Regions from separate parts of the Paenibacillus sp. EKM206P genome, predicted to be linked through region 2. Evidence: predicted binding sites of a transcription regulator. Region 2 holds the regulator's gene; each other region holds the start of a gene.
What was found. Region 2 encodes LexA, which represses DNA repair genes until DNA is damaged. Its sites were predicted from a motif close to CGAACATATGTTCG; they were not measured.

Region 1 (5,883 bases), on a different contig from region 2:
AACGAGGTCTGTCCCTCAAAAATGTGGAGTATGGCAAATTGGAACCCGCTTCTCTAGGTTCAGTGCGTCAGCGTCTTTCGCTGAAGCAGGGAATTGATCAGGATAATGCCAAGAAAATTAACATTCTTATTCGGGACTCCAAGCTAAAAGTTAAAAGTCAGATTCAAGGTGATCAAATCCGGGTGACCGGGAAAAACAGGGATGATTTACAGGCGATCATTCAATTGCTACGTAAAGCTGATTTGCCATTGGAGCTTCAATTTACAAACATGAAATAAAGACGTTTTCCCTCATATATTTTGCAGGAAAAACGTTGCTTGATGTGCGGCAGGTTATTTTGACATGCGTTTTGCGCCATATTATACTTGTAACGAAAATGCAGACAATTCAGGTGTATAGCGCTCGCCGAAAGCGATTTACATAGGGTTGAATTTAATCCGAAAACTGCCATTTGTAATCAAGTACGATAATCAGGGGAGAGTGTGTTGTGAATTTACCCAACAGAATTACAATAACGCGGATTTGCCTTATCCCGGTGATGATGCTGGCTTTGCTGGTGGACTTTGATTTTTATCCGCCACCGATTGAGATCGGAGCTTTCAAGCTGCCGTATAATCAGCTGATTGCGGCTATCATTTTCCTTGTAGCAGCCAGCACGGACGGTCTTGACGGGTATTTGGCACGTAAAAATAATATGGTCACCAATTTGGGCAAGCTGTTGGACCCCCTTGCTGATAAGCTTTTGGTAACCGCCATTTTGGTTTCCTTGGTAGAAATGGGGAAAATTGATTCGTGGATTGTTGTTGTGATTGTTAGCCGTGAGTTTGCGGTTACGGGGCTGCGTCAGATTGCCTTGCTGGATGGGTCTGTGGTTGCTGCAAGCAATTGGGGCAAATTAAAGACGATCATTCAGATTGTTGCTATAGTAGCGCTGCTCATTAATAATTTCCCGTTTGTTTTTCTTGGTATACCGTTTGATTTAATAGCGATATGGGCAGCGGTGTTGATCACCATTTATTCGGGTATTGATTATTTCGTGAAAAATATCCATTTGCTGAGCTCCTCCAAGGTTTAACAGTATAAATTTTATGGAAACAGCAATAGGGACTAAACTTATTGCTGTTTCTTTATATAATTCCCATCATATTCGCAGTACAGGAGGAAGAATTGATGAAAGCTGAAATAATTGCGGTAGGAACAGAGTTATTGCTCGGACAAATAGTGAATACAAATGCTCAATATTTGTCACAAGAGTTGGCTACAATTGGAATCGATGTATATTTTCAGACTGTGGTTGGCGATAACATAGATCGGCTTCAGGAAGCCATAAGAATTGCTCAGAAGCGTGCGGATATTATTTTATTTTCTGGCGGTCTGGGACCGACCCAGGATGATTTGACGAAAGATGCGATAGCGTCTGTATTGGGGCGAAAATTGCACATAGATCGTCTTGCAATGGACAAGCTAGATCAATTTTTTCGTAACCGTGGGGTAGAAATGACCGAAAATAACCGCCGGCAGGCGCTTTCTATTGAAGGTGCTACTCCGCTTGAAAATGAGACAGGGCTAGCTGTGGGCGACGCAATTGCACAGGATGGTAAATTTTATGTAGTTTTGCCTGGACCTCCTAAGGAACTCAAACCGATGTTTGCAAACCAGGCCAAACCTTGGTTGCTTCAGCAGGCATTGAGCGGTGAGGAAATGCCAATTTATTCAAAAATGCTAAAATTTGCAGGGATTGGTGAGTCAGCTCTTGAAACCCGTTTGTTAGATCTGATCCAATCCCAGACAGACCCCACGATTGCTCCTTATGCCAAGGAAGGGGAAGTCACGATCCGTATATCCACCAAGGCGGCCAGCGAAAGTGAAGCATTGATTAAGCTGACGGCTACGGAAGTAGAAATTCAGCAGCGTCTTTCGGAATTTATGTATGCAAGCGAAGATGTTACGCTGGAGAAGGTTATCGTAGATCTAATGGCCAATCGCGGACTCACTGTGAGTGCGGCAGAAAGCTGTACAGGTGGAATGCTGATGGAACACCTCACTTCTATACCTGGCAGTGCTACTATGTTTCAAGGTGGCATCGTGTGCTATTCCAATGAAATGAAGATGAAATTACTCAACGTGCCTTGTGATTATTTGGAAGGGGATCAAGCGCCAGGTGCAGTGAGTAAGGAAGTGGCCCTTGTGCTTGCAGAGCAGGCGAGAATGATCATGGACAGCGATTTTGGACTTTCAGTTACTGGTGTAGCCGGGCCTGGGTATTCCGAACGGAAGCCAGTCGGTCTAGTGTATATTGGCATTGCTGAACGCGACAAGGAAACGGAAGTACATGAACTGAGATTGAGTGGTAACCGCGAAACAATCCGACTGCGATCAGTCAAAGCGATTCTGTACAGATTGTGGCGCAGGCTGGTAGAGAACGAGAAACTCTCTTAATCATTTATGTACAGTGTGGGTCGTAGAGTTGTTTTAGATAGATATTCATGATATAATTACCTTATCGGAAGAACCGTTGCAAAGCCTTTTGCCAGCGGTTCTTTTTTTGTTTTAAGAGACAGGTGTAATTACAGAAGAGAGCTGTGTGAATAAAAAAACGAATGTATGTTCGAAAAAATGCTTGGCAAGCGTGTCAAAACAAGGTATTATTAAAGTACAAACAATGAAGGATGTGAGTTTATTGTCAGATCGTCGTGCTGCGCTGGATATGGCGCTCCGTCAAATAGAAAAGCAATTTGGTAAAGGTTCCATTATGAAGTTGGGTGAGTCTACCCACATGCAAGTGGAAACGATCCCCAGTGGTTCGATTGCTTTGGATATTGCGTTAGGAACGGGCGGCTTTCCAAGAGGCCGGGTTATTGAAATATACGGACCGGAATCATCCGGTAAAACGACAGTAGCTCTTCACGCTATCGCAGAGGTGCAAAAAACAGGCGGACAAGCCGCCTTTATCGACGCCGAGCATGCGCTTGATCCGTCGTATGCAAGCAAGCTGGGTGTCAATATTGATGAGTTGTTACTATCGCAACCAGATACAGGAGAGCAGGCGCTTGAGATTGCCGAAGCCCTTGTACGTAGTGGAGCAGTAGACATTGTAGTTGTTGACTCCGTAGCGGCACTTGTGCCGAAGGCAGAGATTGAAGGCGAAATGGGAGATTCCCACGTCGGTCTTCAAGCACGTCTGATGTCGCAGGCATTGCGTAAGCTGTCTGGAGCCATTAACAAATCGAAAACTATTGCTATTTTTATTAACCAGCTACGTGAAAAAGTAGGTGTTATGTTCGGTAACCCTGAAACAACACCAGGTGGACGTGCCTTGAAGTTTTACTCTACGGTACGTTTGGATGTTCGTCGTATTGAAAGTTTGAAAATGGGTAACGACATTGTGGGTAACCGCACACGTATTAAAGTCGTGAAGAATAAAGTTGCCCCTCCATTCCGTCAGGCTGAAGTGGACATTATGTACGGTGAGGGCATTTCCAAAGAAGGTAGCTTGATCGATATCGGTACGGAGCATGACATTGTCGACAAGAGTGGAGCTTGGTATTCCTACGAAGGTGAGCGCCTTGGTCAGGGACGTGAGAATGCGAAGCAATTTTTGAAGGAAAATCCGAACATTGCTAGTACGATCGAGCAAAAAATTCGGGTGGCAAGCAATTTGATTACGACGGTTGCTCCGCCTACAGAAGAAGAGTTGGCACAGCAAGCCAAGGAAGAACAGGAATTGTTGGAGCTTGAATAAAGCTTGGTGAATCCTGATTTGTGAACTGGAGCCAGGGTTATGGCACAATCCGGTTGAATAGCATGATTCTGATGCCCTGCACAGTTGTGCAGGGCATTTTTGCATCAATTAAAGCTGCTTTGTCAGCGGAATCTAACTTTTGCGTAGCAGTTGTCCAAAGACTGCTTTCGTGAATTTCAAAGTGAGGGAAACATATTGCAGTTGGACGATGAAGATGAATATTCTGCGGAAGCAAATAAGCAACAAGAGATTTCTCTTTTTCCGGATCATGAGGAATTGATGATTACTAGGGTAGAGCAGGGACAGGGACGCAAACGTGGACGCTATATCATTCATTTTGGCCCGTATTCATTGTCTGTATTAGAAGATGTAATGATCAAGTACAATATGTTCAAAGGAACGTCATTCGTCAAAAAAGAACTGGAAGATATTGTTCTGGCAGATGAAAAGCAACAGGCCTATGTACTCGCGCTTCGATATTTGGGGCGAAAGCCTCGCACACGTCAGGAAATTGCCCAGCGTTTGGTGCAAAAAGAACTGGATCAGTCTGTTATTGACGAAGTAATGGTCCGACTGGAAAGGGAGCAACTCGTGGATGATGATTTGTACGCCCGCCAATGGGCAAGGCAGCGTATAACTAGCCAACGTAAGGGGAAGATGTGGGTTAGGCAAGAACTCCGTCAGAAAGGCATCTCTAAAGCCTCTATTGGGGAAGCGTTAGGTGAAATCACCGATAATGAGGAGTGGGAGAGTGCTTTGACGATCGGACGTAAGAAATGGAATCAGGTACGTGGTGATATAATGGAGAAAAAAAGGAAAACCTACCCTTTTCTCATGAGACGCGGATATTCGGGGGATATGACACGCCGAGTGGTCAATCACCTCACTGCGGCCGAGCATGACGCTGCTTCAGATGACGAGGAATTGTTGCAGTGGGAGGAATAATTGCCAAACGGCTGCTGAACCTTGGGCTAGTATGAACGGATAGGATGAGCTAGTTATTACATGGAAAGCTGCATGGTACTCTACTAATGTTTGCATTCCCTTGACAATGCCATTTGTCAAATAATAAAATATATATGAAACGATACTTGTGGAACGCCCTTTTTCCTTCCAAAAAAGCGGAATCCACCGGTGAGTTCTCATCGCCAAATAACAAGTGATGCCGCTATGCCAGGCGGAATTGTACATGTGAAAGCATGTGCATATGAAATGAAACGACCTTGTGTCGTTATCTTAGTTTGACGATCAAAGTAAATGTGACAATTGCAAAAAGTCCCAAGGAATGCCTTGGAGGAACCAACGGGGAGGTGAACAGTATGATGACTGCGATCTGGTTCGTTCTCGTTGCTGTAGCCGCGTTATTCTTTGGGTTCGGGATTGGTTATTTTATTCGCAAATCTATTGCAGAAGCTAAGATCTCCAGTGCGGAAGAAGCTGCCGCGCAAATCGTGGAGAACGCGAAAAAAGAGGCAGAAGCGCTGAAGAAGGAAACGGTATTGGAAGCGAAAGATGAAATTCACCGCATCCGTGCCGAAGCTGAAAAAGAAACTCGTGAACGTCGCAATGAAATTCAACGACAGGAACGAAGATTGCTGCAAAAAGAAGAATCGCTGGATAAAAAATTGGAATCGCTGGAACGCAAAGAAGAACAGGTGGCCAACAAAGAGAAACGAATCGATGAAACCCAGCAGCAAATTGATTTGATTTACAAGAGTCAGGTAACTGAGTTGGAGCGTATTTCCAATCTGACGATGGAGGATGCAAGAAGTATTATTCTGACCAACGTAGAGCAGGAAGTTCGTCATGAAACAGCTCAGATGATTAAAGAAATTGAACAGCAGGCCAAAGAAGAAGCGGACAAAAAGTCTCGTGAAATCATCACACTGGCCATCCAACGCTGTGCGGCAGATCATGTAGCAGAAACGACGGTTTCTGTTGTCACATTGCCGAACGAAGAAATGAAAGGCCGGATTATCGGGCGCGAAGGCCGTAATATCCGTGCACTTGAAACCCTTACAGGAATTGACCTCATTATTGATGATACGCCGGAAGCTGTTATATTGTCCGGATTTGATCCGATTCGTAGAGAGATTGCGCGTACTGCGCTTGAAAAGCTCGTAGCGGACGGACGGATACAT
Region 2 (5,883 bases):
TTGCCTCGACCAAATGAACCTGAAATGACCACATGATCAAAGAAAGGAGCTAATTGAGGAACTCCATCCAGTTTCTCCTGTTGTAAATCAGGGGAACCGTTTGTCAACAATAACAGCTTGTACTGTCCCTTCAATTGTTCTAGAATTTCAAACGTTTCTTCATATACATGGGGACGCGCGCGTCTTTCCGAAGCAAATTGGGTAGCCAGCTTTTCCGCCAACTTCTCATTATCTATCCCTAGTTGCTGGAGTCCTCTGCGCCATGATTCCTTTCGATAAACAGGGGCCAACTGTTCCAATTGACGGAATTCAGGCTGCTCACCTGCTGTAAAATTCGCCCACAATCCTTCAAACGGATTAATGCCGATCATTTGAGTAAAACTAAAGGTTTCATAGGATTCATACAAAGCGCGTGCTTCTTTACGTACGGCTTCCTCCAGAGCTTTTGGATCAACACCTGCTTCACGGGAGCCTGTTTGACACGCTGCATCAAATGCCTCTTCTACACTACGTTCATCCCACAAAAGGGTATCATCAAGATCAAACATTACCGCCTGAATCGTCATCTGAATTATCCACTCTCTTTCCACAGTATATGTACGCCTATTTGCTTGATTAAGCATTTGAATCGTTATGTGTGCCCATATTAAGCAAGCGGCCGCAGCATGTTATATGAAATAACATCATACGGCCTTTGTTACAGAGCTACAGGCTAAATCAGTTATTTCTTGTCAACCTGTATCTGATTGGATAGCGCAAACTTCTCAAGTCGCTCTGCAATGGCATCCGTGTCATAGCGACCTAATGATTTTGTGAAAATAAAATTACCACCCTTACCTTTTCTTTCAACGGTTACGTAACCCTTTTCAATCTTGATGGCTTTCATGTCCCCTGCCGTCATTGGACGTTCTCTACCACCTTTCAGCATATAGAGAGTATCCTTTCCCACTTTCAGATAAGGACGACGGATAAAAAAGATAACAGCCAACATCAAGTACAGGCCGAATACAAGCCAATCCATCCCTCGCATACCGGTCTTAGTCAAAAAGTAACTCATAAGCATGTACAATACAGAAAGACCAGCCAGCATAATTGGCACAGTAATGTTACGGCCACGGAAAATATCCATTGCAGAACCTGCGCCGCTAATGGTTTGAATACCTTGCTTTTTGCGCGATTTATTTAAATGCGCTGTGTTTTTGCGTACTTTTCTTTCAAATGATCGGGCCATCTCTCAATTCCTTCCCAGATATATTACATTAAAACAATTGCCTCAAAGCTGATCTATATAGATACCATGAGAGGTACCTAAAACAAAAGGCAAATTGCAGGCTTGGGCGCTTTAACAACATTAATGCTTCAGCCCGTCATTTCCCTTCGATGTATCATCGTCCACAAATTCAATCGTTTCAAGCTGCTGCCGAAAATTACGGCGAATGTTACCTAAATAAATTTCTCGAAGATTGGCGCGCTCTGTGGCTTCCTCTTCCGTCAAACCCTCGGATTTTGCTTTGCGCGCTAATTCATTAATGCGCTGTACCAAGCTGTCTATATCCAAATTGTGTCCCCTCCATAAAAGCAAAGATATAATACACTTTGACATGTAGAAAAGAGCTTGTCAAGGCTCCCGCATTACGCTCCCTGACAAGCTCTAATAGTCAATAGATCATAAGTCAGGAAGCTTGAGTACCTGACCTGCCTGCACTCCCCGATCCTCTAAACCGTTAATCCGCACAATTCCTTCTATATATACCCGTGTATCCATTCGTTCCGGTTTATGATTCGCGGCAATCTGCCACAACGTATCCCCAGGTTGTACCGTCAGTTTAGTCACTTCTTCCTTGGAAGCTGAAGGAGCCGCGAAAACCGTAAGTACACCTGCTCCTGCAATCCAAGCAACAATCACTATAATAAGAAGCTTAAGTAAAAGAGTATGGGTAATAATCTGCATAAAACGCGCCCTACCCTCTTTTCGGGTCTCCTGTAAATTTTCTATATTCATTGGAAAAATACTTTGATAGGTGCTATATTTCATCATGGCTGTGTCCTCCAAACGTTTGTTCTTATGTTTTCACAATATAACACGAACGTTTGTTTTGTTCAATAGAAAAGAGAACAAAAGTTCGCAATTTTTTTAGGGATTATTTAGAACTTATGTTTGTACGAACGGAGGTTCTATGCTATAATTTTCCCAAACGTTACTAAATGGGGTTGATACGGTATGTCTAAGATTTCGAGCCGCCAGCAGGCCATTCTTGAATTTATCCGCAATGAAGTGCGTCTAAAGGGATACCCCCCTTCTGTACGCGAAATAGGCGAGGCTGTCGGATTGGCCTCCAGTTCTACGGTTCACGGTCATTTGGATCGCTTAGAGAAAAAAGGACTCATTCGCCGCGATCCTACAAAACCACGGGCTATTGAGTTACTCGGTCAAGACGAATCGGATAACAGCAACTTGATTAATTACTCCATTAGTCGTGTCCCCGTCGTCGGCAAAGTAACCGCTGGTCTTCCTATTACGGCGACAGAAAATATTGAAGATTACTTTCCTCTTCCCCAACACTTTGTTGGTGAGGATAAAATATTCATGTTATCTGTTGTAGGCGAAAGCATGATTGAGGCTGGGATTGCTAACGGAGACTATGTAATCGTACGTCAGCAGCAGACCGCTGATAATGGCGATATTGTTGTAGCTATGACAGATGAAGACGAAGCTACAGTTAAAACCTTCTACAAAGAAAAAGATCATATCCGGCTTCAACCTGAAAATCCAGCCTTTGAACCGCTTCGTCTGACACACGTCAGTATTTTGGGCAAAGTTGTAGGACTCTTCCGGGACTTCCACTGATTTCTCGTTCTTCCTTCCCCGTTATTCTATCCCCTAATACAAAACCGGCTGCCTAGGGCAAGCCGGTTTTGTATTGTTATTATGCTTACTATGTATCTCACAACTATTCTTTCCTTTTTGCAACCTATTCCTATTGTATCTACTATAAAATCAGCCTCATCATCTCAAATAATCCCCCACTGATCTTGAACAGCTATACTGTTATGGGAAAAACTAATAGATCTTTCTTTTAGCTAAATATGGTATATTAATTACTCATAGCTCTGTAGGAGGAATTAAATGAAAAAAATAATAATTTCAGCGTTTGTTATGATATTTATCGTCGTAAGCTGTGCAGTTCCAACAATGGATCATTTGTATGCAGAAGAGAAATCACACATAACAACCTACGATCGTATTCAGTACATACAAATACTCATCCATTTCAGGTATTTAGAAAAGCAACTTGAAGCTGTAATTTCCGAAAGAAATAATTACCCAGAGGCCAGCCAAGAATATAAACAGCTCTCAGAACAACTGAATCATATTCTTGCCCAAGAGGCATACTACGAAAAAAAACTTAACACCCTTAATAGTAAATAATTTTCATACAAACTGCATATTATCTTTATTCTACACATTAGACTCATGCCGACCTGCCTGTAACATCTCCTGCAACGTAAAGTTGAAAAGGCGAAGACAGGTTCGCATGAGTTTTTTTGTTAACCTTTAGGGATATAGGTACTAGCTTCTTTTTGCTTCTAATAGATTTATGCTGATACATTACTATCACAATTGACATATATATATAGCAGAACTAAGCAAAGGAGATATGCAGATGATCAGAAATAGAGTTAAAACGTATAAGCATCGCATCGGGAAAAACAGATATCTGGTCGTTAAAGTCTTTCAAGCCGCAGCTGCTAAAACAGGAAGCGGAAATGCACTAGCAACCAATGCCTTGAATATCAAAATTTCCAAGCGTAAGCATAAACGCCACTAAGATTCAACCGCACCTTCATTTCTTGAAGGGAGGTGATATTATGAGCAGAAGACATTGCAGACGTGATTTAAGAAGAAGAAGATTGAACATCCGTTCCAATCAAAGAGCCACTGCGCGTGCAAGAGGTAACGCACTGGCTGTTAATTTGTTTAGCGTAAACGATAGACAACGCAGACGTTAATAATTGTTTCCATGCAAAAAGCGGGAGGAATTCTTCCTGCTTTTTTGTGTTAAATAGCACACCTAACTACTGCTATGAATCATTTAAGCAAGCGGAGGGGGATCTAAAATATCACACATAGTTGAACAGTCGCTACTATTTTACTCTTTTATAAATCTAACAGACAGGAAAAAGTGGTTCTCTTTTAGAATAATGTGCATAGAGAAATTAAACCAGAAGGAGACAAGCCATGATAATTAAAATGTCACTTTCAAATATGGGGGATTTTAAAAAGTCAAATGAGAATAACGGCTTTATTGTGTCAGGAAAAATTATACCTAAATACGAGAACAACATTTGGTCATATATATAAGAAAGTTTTCCCGAACCATATTTTAAACAGTATGAGGATGATGACGTCGATATCAGTTATATTAATGAACAAGGAAAATCTATTTTTTTATATTATGATGAGAACGACTGTGTTGGGAAAATTAAACTTTGTACTTATTGGAATGGCTATGCTCTAATTGAGGATATTGCCGTTGCTAAAGACTCGAGACACAAGGGAATCGGAGCAGCCTTATTGAGTAAAGCAACCGAGTGGGCTAAGCAGAATAATCTTGTTGGCCTTATGCTTGAAACACAGGATGTGAATATTTTAGCTTGTCGATTCTATGCTAAAAATAACTTTGTAATCGGCGGAGTTGATACTATGCTATATTCTAACTTTTCCACAGCCCATGAGAAAGCGATTTTTTGGTATTATAAGTTTAAGTATTCAAATTAGCCTATCCTTCTGTAATAAGGCCGAATTTAAAAACAATACCATCTTGTACGCACACTTTGCATTGCTACTTTTCCCGTATCTAGTAAAATCAAACTGATCAGCACACAAAACTCTGCCGACCAATTAAGGTTAGCAGAGCTTTTGATTTATTTTTAGAGTATTCACTTACTTCAAACGTGAGGATGCGATCATTTTCAGCATGTAATCCTTTTTTGCTCTTATCAGGAATCTGAAACTGAACGTTTATATACAATAACAGATAAAATCCCGCTAATTATAATGACCACTGAAAAAATCAATAACATATTGCTATATAAATAAGCAGATGGAAAATTAATGATTGGTATAAATTTTTGATGAATAAGACGTATTGACAATAAGCCTCCTACAACTGAAATCCCCGTTCCTTCTGATAAAAAGCTTATAAAATTAAGCAAGCTCATTCCTGCGCCAGCTTCTTCTTGTTTTAAACTACTTGAAACAATAGTGGATATTACTGTTTTAATAAAAGAAAGACCACCGAAAACAAAGACTAGAATAATAGACATCAGCCAAGGTGTCATTTCAATAAAGAAAGCAGCTACCAAAAAACTGACGGCAAGAAATGCAACGCCGACTGCTAGCACATGTAAGGAACCTTTCTTATCAACAAGTGCTCCTCCAAGAAAACCAAAGAAAATAACACTCATCGTTCCAGGAAAAATAATTCCACTGCCAATCATTGCGGTACTTAAGTGGTGAACGTCTTTCATCATATAAGGGACCATAGAAACAAATCCAGCTACGGTACCAAACATAAGCCCCCCACAAAGGATTCCTATCATAAATGCAGTATTTTCCCCCAATGAAGAATCAACAAAAGGATTGGTTACTTGTCTGATATGTTTTAAAAAGATCAAGAAAAATAGAACACTTATCACCAGAAAAGAAATTCTGTAAGAAGTTGTATACAACATAAACAATACAATACCTAGAGATATAAGCACGATTCCTGCAATGTCAAACGAGCCCTTTGAAATGACTTCCTTTTTCAATAATTTTATCAGGAAGGGAACAGTTACAAAAGTTAAAACAGGAAGAAGCAGTAAATAAGACCAATGAAT
Region 3 (5,883 bases), on a different contig from region 2:
TTTCGGCGGCGGCTGCCTTCGTAAAGGTCGCTACCAGTAACCGATCCACACTGAAGCCAAGCTGTGGATCGACAATTTTACGAATAATACGCTCTACAAGCACCGCTGTTTTACCAGACCCCGCCGCTGCCGCAACCAGCATGTTGTTACCAGATTCCGAAATGGCACGCCACTGGTCATCGCTCCACATACTGCCTTCCGGCTTCGGTAAACCCTTAATGTTTGACATGCCTATCATTGGTCCATTCCTCCTTTCCCTTCCTGTGTATGACCCAGCAGATTCCAAATCTGATCCTTACCGGGTTTACCCCATTGATTGTAGCCACTGCCCTCCAGACTGTCGTCAAATTGACAAACAGGCTTAAAAGAGCAGAAGGTACATGCCGTCTCTTGCTGGATACGATACGGTTCAATGGCCACATCGCCCTCTGTCATCCGTGTACCAATCGTCCGAATATTATTACGCACCGAAGCTAGCAGGCTGTCCCACTGTTCCGGCGAAGCAACCGAGGCACTGCTATAAAAACTACCGTCTGCTTTCACCGCAACAGGTAAAATAGAAGAATATCCCTTGTCCAATGATGTATCCATCTGCCCAACTACATCCCGATCCGCAAGCAATAATCCTTTCATCTTAAAACGTTTCAAAAGCTCCTGACGGGCCTGTTCTTCGCTAAGACCGTTAGGCGACTGTAACATCGGATTGTGGACGTGAAAATACAGCGTACCCGCCGGATAAGCAGTCTCGCCCAACCATTCCTCCGCCGCATTCAGCAGCACATCCAGGTACGTGAGCATTTGCAAGGACAAGCCATAGTACACTTCATGCAGCTTGAGATCCTTTTGGCTGGACTTGTAATCGATGACACGCAAAAGTAAACCTTTTTCTCCCTCTGCCACATCTACACGGTCGATCCGTCCGACAATTTCCATCACAACACCGTTATCTAACCGGAAGCTTAACGGAGGAAGCTGCTGACCCGGCCCAAAGTCCAACTCCAGCCCAATCGGCTCAAAACTACCTCTTCGCGCATGTTCACCTAAAATCAACGAAGCACGGCTCACGATATCTTTCAATTTGCGCAAAATGTACCCATACCGCTTGGAGCTCATTAGAATCTCGCCTTGCAGACGAGGAGCCAAACGCTCCACTGTACTTTCCGCCTCTTGGCGGCATTCCTCCGTGCTGAGACTGCCCCAGCTGACATTGCGATTACGCAGATTGATCGCCATCTCTCCAAGCGCTGCATGGAATAATTGTCCGATATCCGGGGCCTTCAGGCGATACATTTGACGTTCCTTCAAACGAAGACCATGAGAGGCAAAGTGCGAAAATGGACATGCCACAAAACGTTCCATACGAGATACGCTGGTACGCAGCTTGCTGCCGTACAGACGACGGCTCGTTTCCTTCTGCATTTCGGCATGGTTCTCGTAAAAAAGTGAGGTCAACAGCTGACGCAGCTTGTCCTTCTCACGCCCTTGCTGGCTGGCATACCAGTTATATACCTCCCACCAAGGAGATAAAATGTCACCGCCACGTCGCCATTGTCGTAATTGCGCAATAAGCTGCGGCAAAGCCTCGGACGGATGAGAAGCATACTCCCATTGCGTCGTCCAAGCATCCCCAGGCAAAGGGTATCCAGCCAGTGGGCGTTCGTCCAGACTAGGAAACAATTGCCGCACATGTCGTACTAACTCAGACGGCAACAATGACTTGCCTTCTTCATCAGTCACGGCATAGCTCATCCACAGGCTTCTACCGGCTGAAGTAAGGGCCGTATAAGCGAGAAAACGTTCGTCCAGCAGACGTCTTGTCATATCCGGCGCCAGCTCTACGCCTCGTTCGTTTAATGCCGTACGCTCCTGCTCATTCAGCACACCGTCCTCATGGAACACAGCCGGCATCACACCTTCGTTCATACCTAGCACAAAAGCATGTTGAATACCGGTCACACGTGTACGATCCGTGTTTCCGACTAGAACCTGATCCAGAGCTGGCGGAACAAGTCCCATACGGAATTCAGCCAATCCCGTTTCCAGCACACCCGCAAACAAAGAGGTATCCAGCCTCTCGTCACCCATCATTTCGACGATTTGATCCAGTAGTTCAAGCACTGCATCCCATACCTGACGATGCTCCTTGGCCTGCTCAGGATTTCCTGCTTCCTCTGCCTGATGAATGAAGGCGTCCAGCTTGTGGCCAATTTCTGCATCCTCCAGTAACAGATATACCGCTTCACACTTCTCAAGTGCAGTTCGTGCCTTGCCCACACGTTTCTCAAACGCACGTAAAGGCGTCACGATTACATCCCGACACAGCTCCATCAAATCCAACGTTTCATCCCGCCTACGGTTCCGTTCCTGCTCCTCCAGCTCCAGTGACAAGCTGGGCACAGCCTGCCACGGGCGACCGTCTGTCCAACGGCTACCTTGTATTCCGCAGGCCAGTACATAGTTTTCCAGACGATCCATCTCCTCGCGGCTCACCCGACCATCCAGCGGCAGGAGAAGATCTGTTTTGACCGCACGGAATACATCCTCATATCGCCAGCGTCGCTGCACGATATCCAGTGAAGCCAGAATCAATTCCACTAAGGGATGATGCAATACACTTCTCCGCTGATCCAGAAATACTGGAACCTCATATTGTTTGAATATCGGTTCCACCCATGACTCATAATCTTCAATATGACGCACAAACAGGGCCATCTCCCGATAACGCGCGCCCTCATCTCGGGCTAAACGACGCATTTCGCGTACAGCACCTTCCAACTCAGCGCGGCGATTCGCCGCAGCATACAGTTTTATGCCTTCCGGCTGTTCTTCTGTCCACTGCTCTCGTAGCTGCTGCAGCCGCATCCGTTGTTCCTGATTCCGTAACCCTGTACGATATTCAAAGTTAGCCTCCAAATACGCCAACGCCGGACGCTCCTTAAATCTCGGCGGCGGATCAGGGCGAAGTAATTGTGTCTGCGTCTCTATCATCAGCTCGTCTGCCATTCCTTTGAGCTTTACATACGTAGCCGCCGAAGGATGAAACAAATCCAGCTCATGCGGAAGCTGTCCGTTCTCGTAGCTGCGGTTGCAAGTCAGCGCCACCGTCAATGAAGAGGCATGCAGCATAAGCTGCTCCACAACCTTATATTCATGTGGTGTAAACCTACGGTAGCCATCCATCCAAATATCTGCCCCACGCACAAGGGAAGACTCAGCAATCTGTTCTGCCAGCATGCGCAGCGTATCTTCACCATCGATATATTTAAGCGTCAGCTCTCGTTCAAAATCCTCATAGATTAGACTGATATCTTTGAGCTTGCCGCGCAAAATCGGAGTTGACTCTCCTGCAGCGTTCATTCGCTCCAGTTGCTCGGGTACAGACCGAGTATCATTTCCATACTGCTTTAGCTCCGTAAACAATGTATTCAACCGATCCACAAAGCCGAGCTGGTCTCCCGAATCCTTAAACAAATTCAGTTCATCCTTGCGACGACGAATAATTTTATATAAAAGCATCTTCTTGCCTTCTTCCGTTACAGGCACCAGCGCTGAACCCCCAGTTTCCTGCATAACTAAATAGGCAAGACGGTGAAATCCCATCACTTGGGCGCGCACCGACCCCTGAATACCGTTTCCGGCTTCTGTAAGTAACGCATGCTCAGAAGCAAATGACGATTGCTCCGGTACAAGTAACAGCATAGGCTTACCTAGCGGCTCCTCGCGTAACATAGACGTCATTTCATTGCGGATTAACGTACTTTTACCACTCCCAGAGCGGCCAATCAACAAACGGACCGACATGATGCGCCTCCTTTCCAACGAACAACATTCTATTAAACAGTATAGCATATCAGGCAAGAGAGAAAAGAACGTACGTTTGCCATGTTGTAGCAATTCTTTCTCCCTCTAAAAAATAAATCAGTCCCGCAGAATGGCTTGGTGCACGCCTTCTCTACAGGACTGATTTATACCTAAAACGAGTTTATTTTACCTATTTAATCACCAAAAGGGCGATTGACTTTGACTTTGTATGAAACTACAACTGTGTCCGGCTGCGCACCTCAAAGATGGCGAATTTCAAGTAATGGCCTTCCTCCACACCCAAAATTTGAGGATGGTCCTTACCAGCTGCTCTCCAGTCTACCAGACGAAGGATTTTGCCGGCATCTGCCGCTGCTTCCTTAATGGTGTCCAAAAACAACTCCGGCCGCATGTGGAACGAGCAACTCGCTGTCACCAGATAGCCGCCCTCATTAACGAGCTTCATCCCGTGCAGGTTGATATCTTTATATCCACGTGTAGCCCCTTTGACAGCGTTCTTCGTTTTGGCAAAGGCTGGCGGATCAAGAATGACCACGTCAAAGGTGCGTCCGCCACCCGCTGTCAGCGGCTTAGACGTATCTCCTTTGCCCCCGGCTCGTGCATTGCGTTCCTCTACACCTTTCACCTGATTACGCAAATATTGAAAAGCATCGTCGACGACAAACTCGACGCGTTCCTCAAAACCGTTCAGCTTGACATTGTCCCGCGCACTTTCAATCGCATGCTCAGAAATATCAAGACAAGTTACTTTTTTAGCACCATATTTACAGGCATTGAGCGTAAAGCTTCCCGTATGTGAAAAACATTCCAATACGGTTGCGCCGTCCCAGAATGGGAATTCAACAACCTTACCACTTTTATTCACTGGCTTCATGACCGTTGTGGTAGCGTCCCCTGAGTCTGTAGCAACTTCTTGTAGCGTAATTCCACTACGTGCTCCCCAACCTGTCATCAACGGTGCTATGGCCGCACGATTTTCACGCTGGTCAAAGAAATAACCCGTCTTCTGGCCCTCTACGATATCAACCTTGATGTGCAGGCCATTTTCCGTCACCACTACATGACGCGGGCAATCACCGTACAAAGGACCCTTCGTTTGTTTCAATCCTTCCAGCTCTCGGATGGATACATCACTGCGCTCATATATACCAACAGGACCCAATACTTCAACGAGCGCATCCCTGATTTCTTCCCTGCGCCGATCCATGCCAAGCGTTAACAGCTGCACAACCAACACATCACCAAAACGGTCTACAATCAGTCCAGGCAAAAAATCAGCCTCACCGTACACCAACCGATAAGCGTCTCCCCCGGTCACAAAACGTTCGCGGTGCTCCAGGCATTTGCGAAAGCGTTGGGCAAAAAAGTTTTGATCCATTGCTTCTAGCGGCTCGTAGGACATCACACGCACTGTAATTTGTGAAGCTGGATTATAGTAGCCTGACGCCAAATAACGCCCCTGATGGTTAACGATACTGACCAAATCGCCTGCCTCTGGCTCCCCTTCGATCTTGGCTATTTCGTTTTTAAACACCCAAGGGTGTGCGTGCTCCAGCCTTTTTTTACGGCTGCGTTCTAATATTACTGAAGGCAAAATCCTTCACTCCTATTCTTAAGTTACTCAAAGTCCTTAAAAGTGCGGTGTTCGATGGGGCGCGGCTCCGCGGATCATTTGATCTTACGATCGCTGTTGCACGGGGATTCTTTGGATTTTATAAATGATTTTAATGGTAAGAATCCCCCTAGGTTTATACTTCCGAAGCAGCTTTCCTTTGGAAAGCTTTCAGGCGAACGCTCTCGCTTCTCCAGATTCAAATGATCCGCTTCGCTACTGCCCGCCTGTATATCGGCGTCACGCTTTTAAAGCTTGTGAAGATACTACAAAAATTATCGTTTTCCTAAAAAGAGCTTAGCCATGCTTGTCATGGCTGTCCTCGACAGATCATAGGCTGTTACATAAGTATTTTCACCTAGAAAAGGGGGCTATGCCCGTGCTTATACATGTTATACTCCCGCTGTGCGGCGGACTGTTTATTTTTTTGGGCGGGATGAAGCTGATGG

Region 1: a site for LexA is predicted at 2,598-2,611, ahead of recA (recombinase RecA). Genes of this name have one in related genera too.
Region 3: a site for LexA is predicted at 3,867-3,880, ahead of addB (helicase-exonuclease AddAB subunit AddB). Genes of this name have one in related genera too.

Annotation. Positions count from the first base shown of each region.
Region 1 is NZ_JAAMNQ010000004.1:218,693-224,575, reverse strand. Features, by position in the region: gene G9G53_RS10835 (YajQ family cyclic di-GMP-binding protein) at 1-278, shown strand, start outside; gene pgsA (CDP-diacylglycerol--glycerol-3-phosphate 3-phosphatidyltransferase) at 488-1,075, shown strand; gene G9G53_RS10825 (competence/damage-inducible protein A) at 1,171-2,439, shown strand; gene recA (recombinase RecA) at 2,681-3,742, shown strand; gene G9G53_RS10815 (regulatory protein RecX) at 3,938-4,687, shown strand; gene rny (ribonuclease Y) at 5,062-5,883, shown strand, end outside.
Region 2 is NZ_JAAMNQ010000003.1:268,260-274,142, forward strand. Features, by position in the region: gene G9G53_RS07915 (HAD family hydrolase) at 1-566, opposite strand, end outside; gene G9G53_RS07920 (hypothetical protein) at 722-1,231, opposite strand; gene G9G53_RS07925 (DUF896 domain-containing protein) at 1,352-1,558, opposite strand; gene G9G53_RS07930 (LysM peptidoglycan-binding domain-containing protein) at 1,667-2,035, opposite strand; gene lexA (transcriptional repressor LexA) at 2,222-2,848, shown strand; gene G9G53_RS07940 (hypothetical protein) at 3,128-3,430, shown strand; gene G9G53_RS07945 (hypothetical protein) at 3,666-3,830, shown strand; gene G9G53_RS07950 (hypothetical protein) at 3,871-4,011, shown strand; partial or broken gene G9G53_RS07955 (GNAT family N-acetyltransferase) at 4,241-4,780, shown strand; partial or broken gene tet (Tet(L)/Tet(K)/Tet(45) family tetracycline efflux MFS transporter) at 5,002-5,883, opposite strand, start outside.
Region 3 is NZ_JAAMNQ010000007.1:83,203-89,085, reverse strand. Features, by position in the region: gene addA (helicase-exonuclease AddAB subunit AddA) at 1-238, opposite strand, end outside; gene addB (helicase-exonuclease AddAB subunit AddB) at 235-3,801, opposite strand; gene G9G53_RS16065 (class I SAM-dependent rRNA methyltransferase) at 4,037-5,416, opposite strand; gene G9G53_RS16060 (Na/Pi cotransporter family protein) at 5,814-5,883, shown strand, end outside.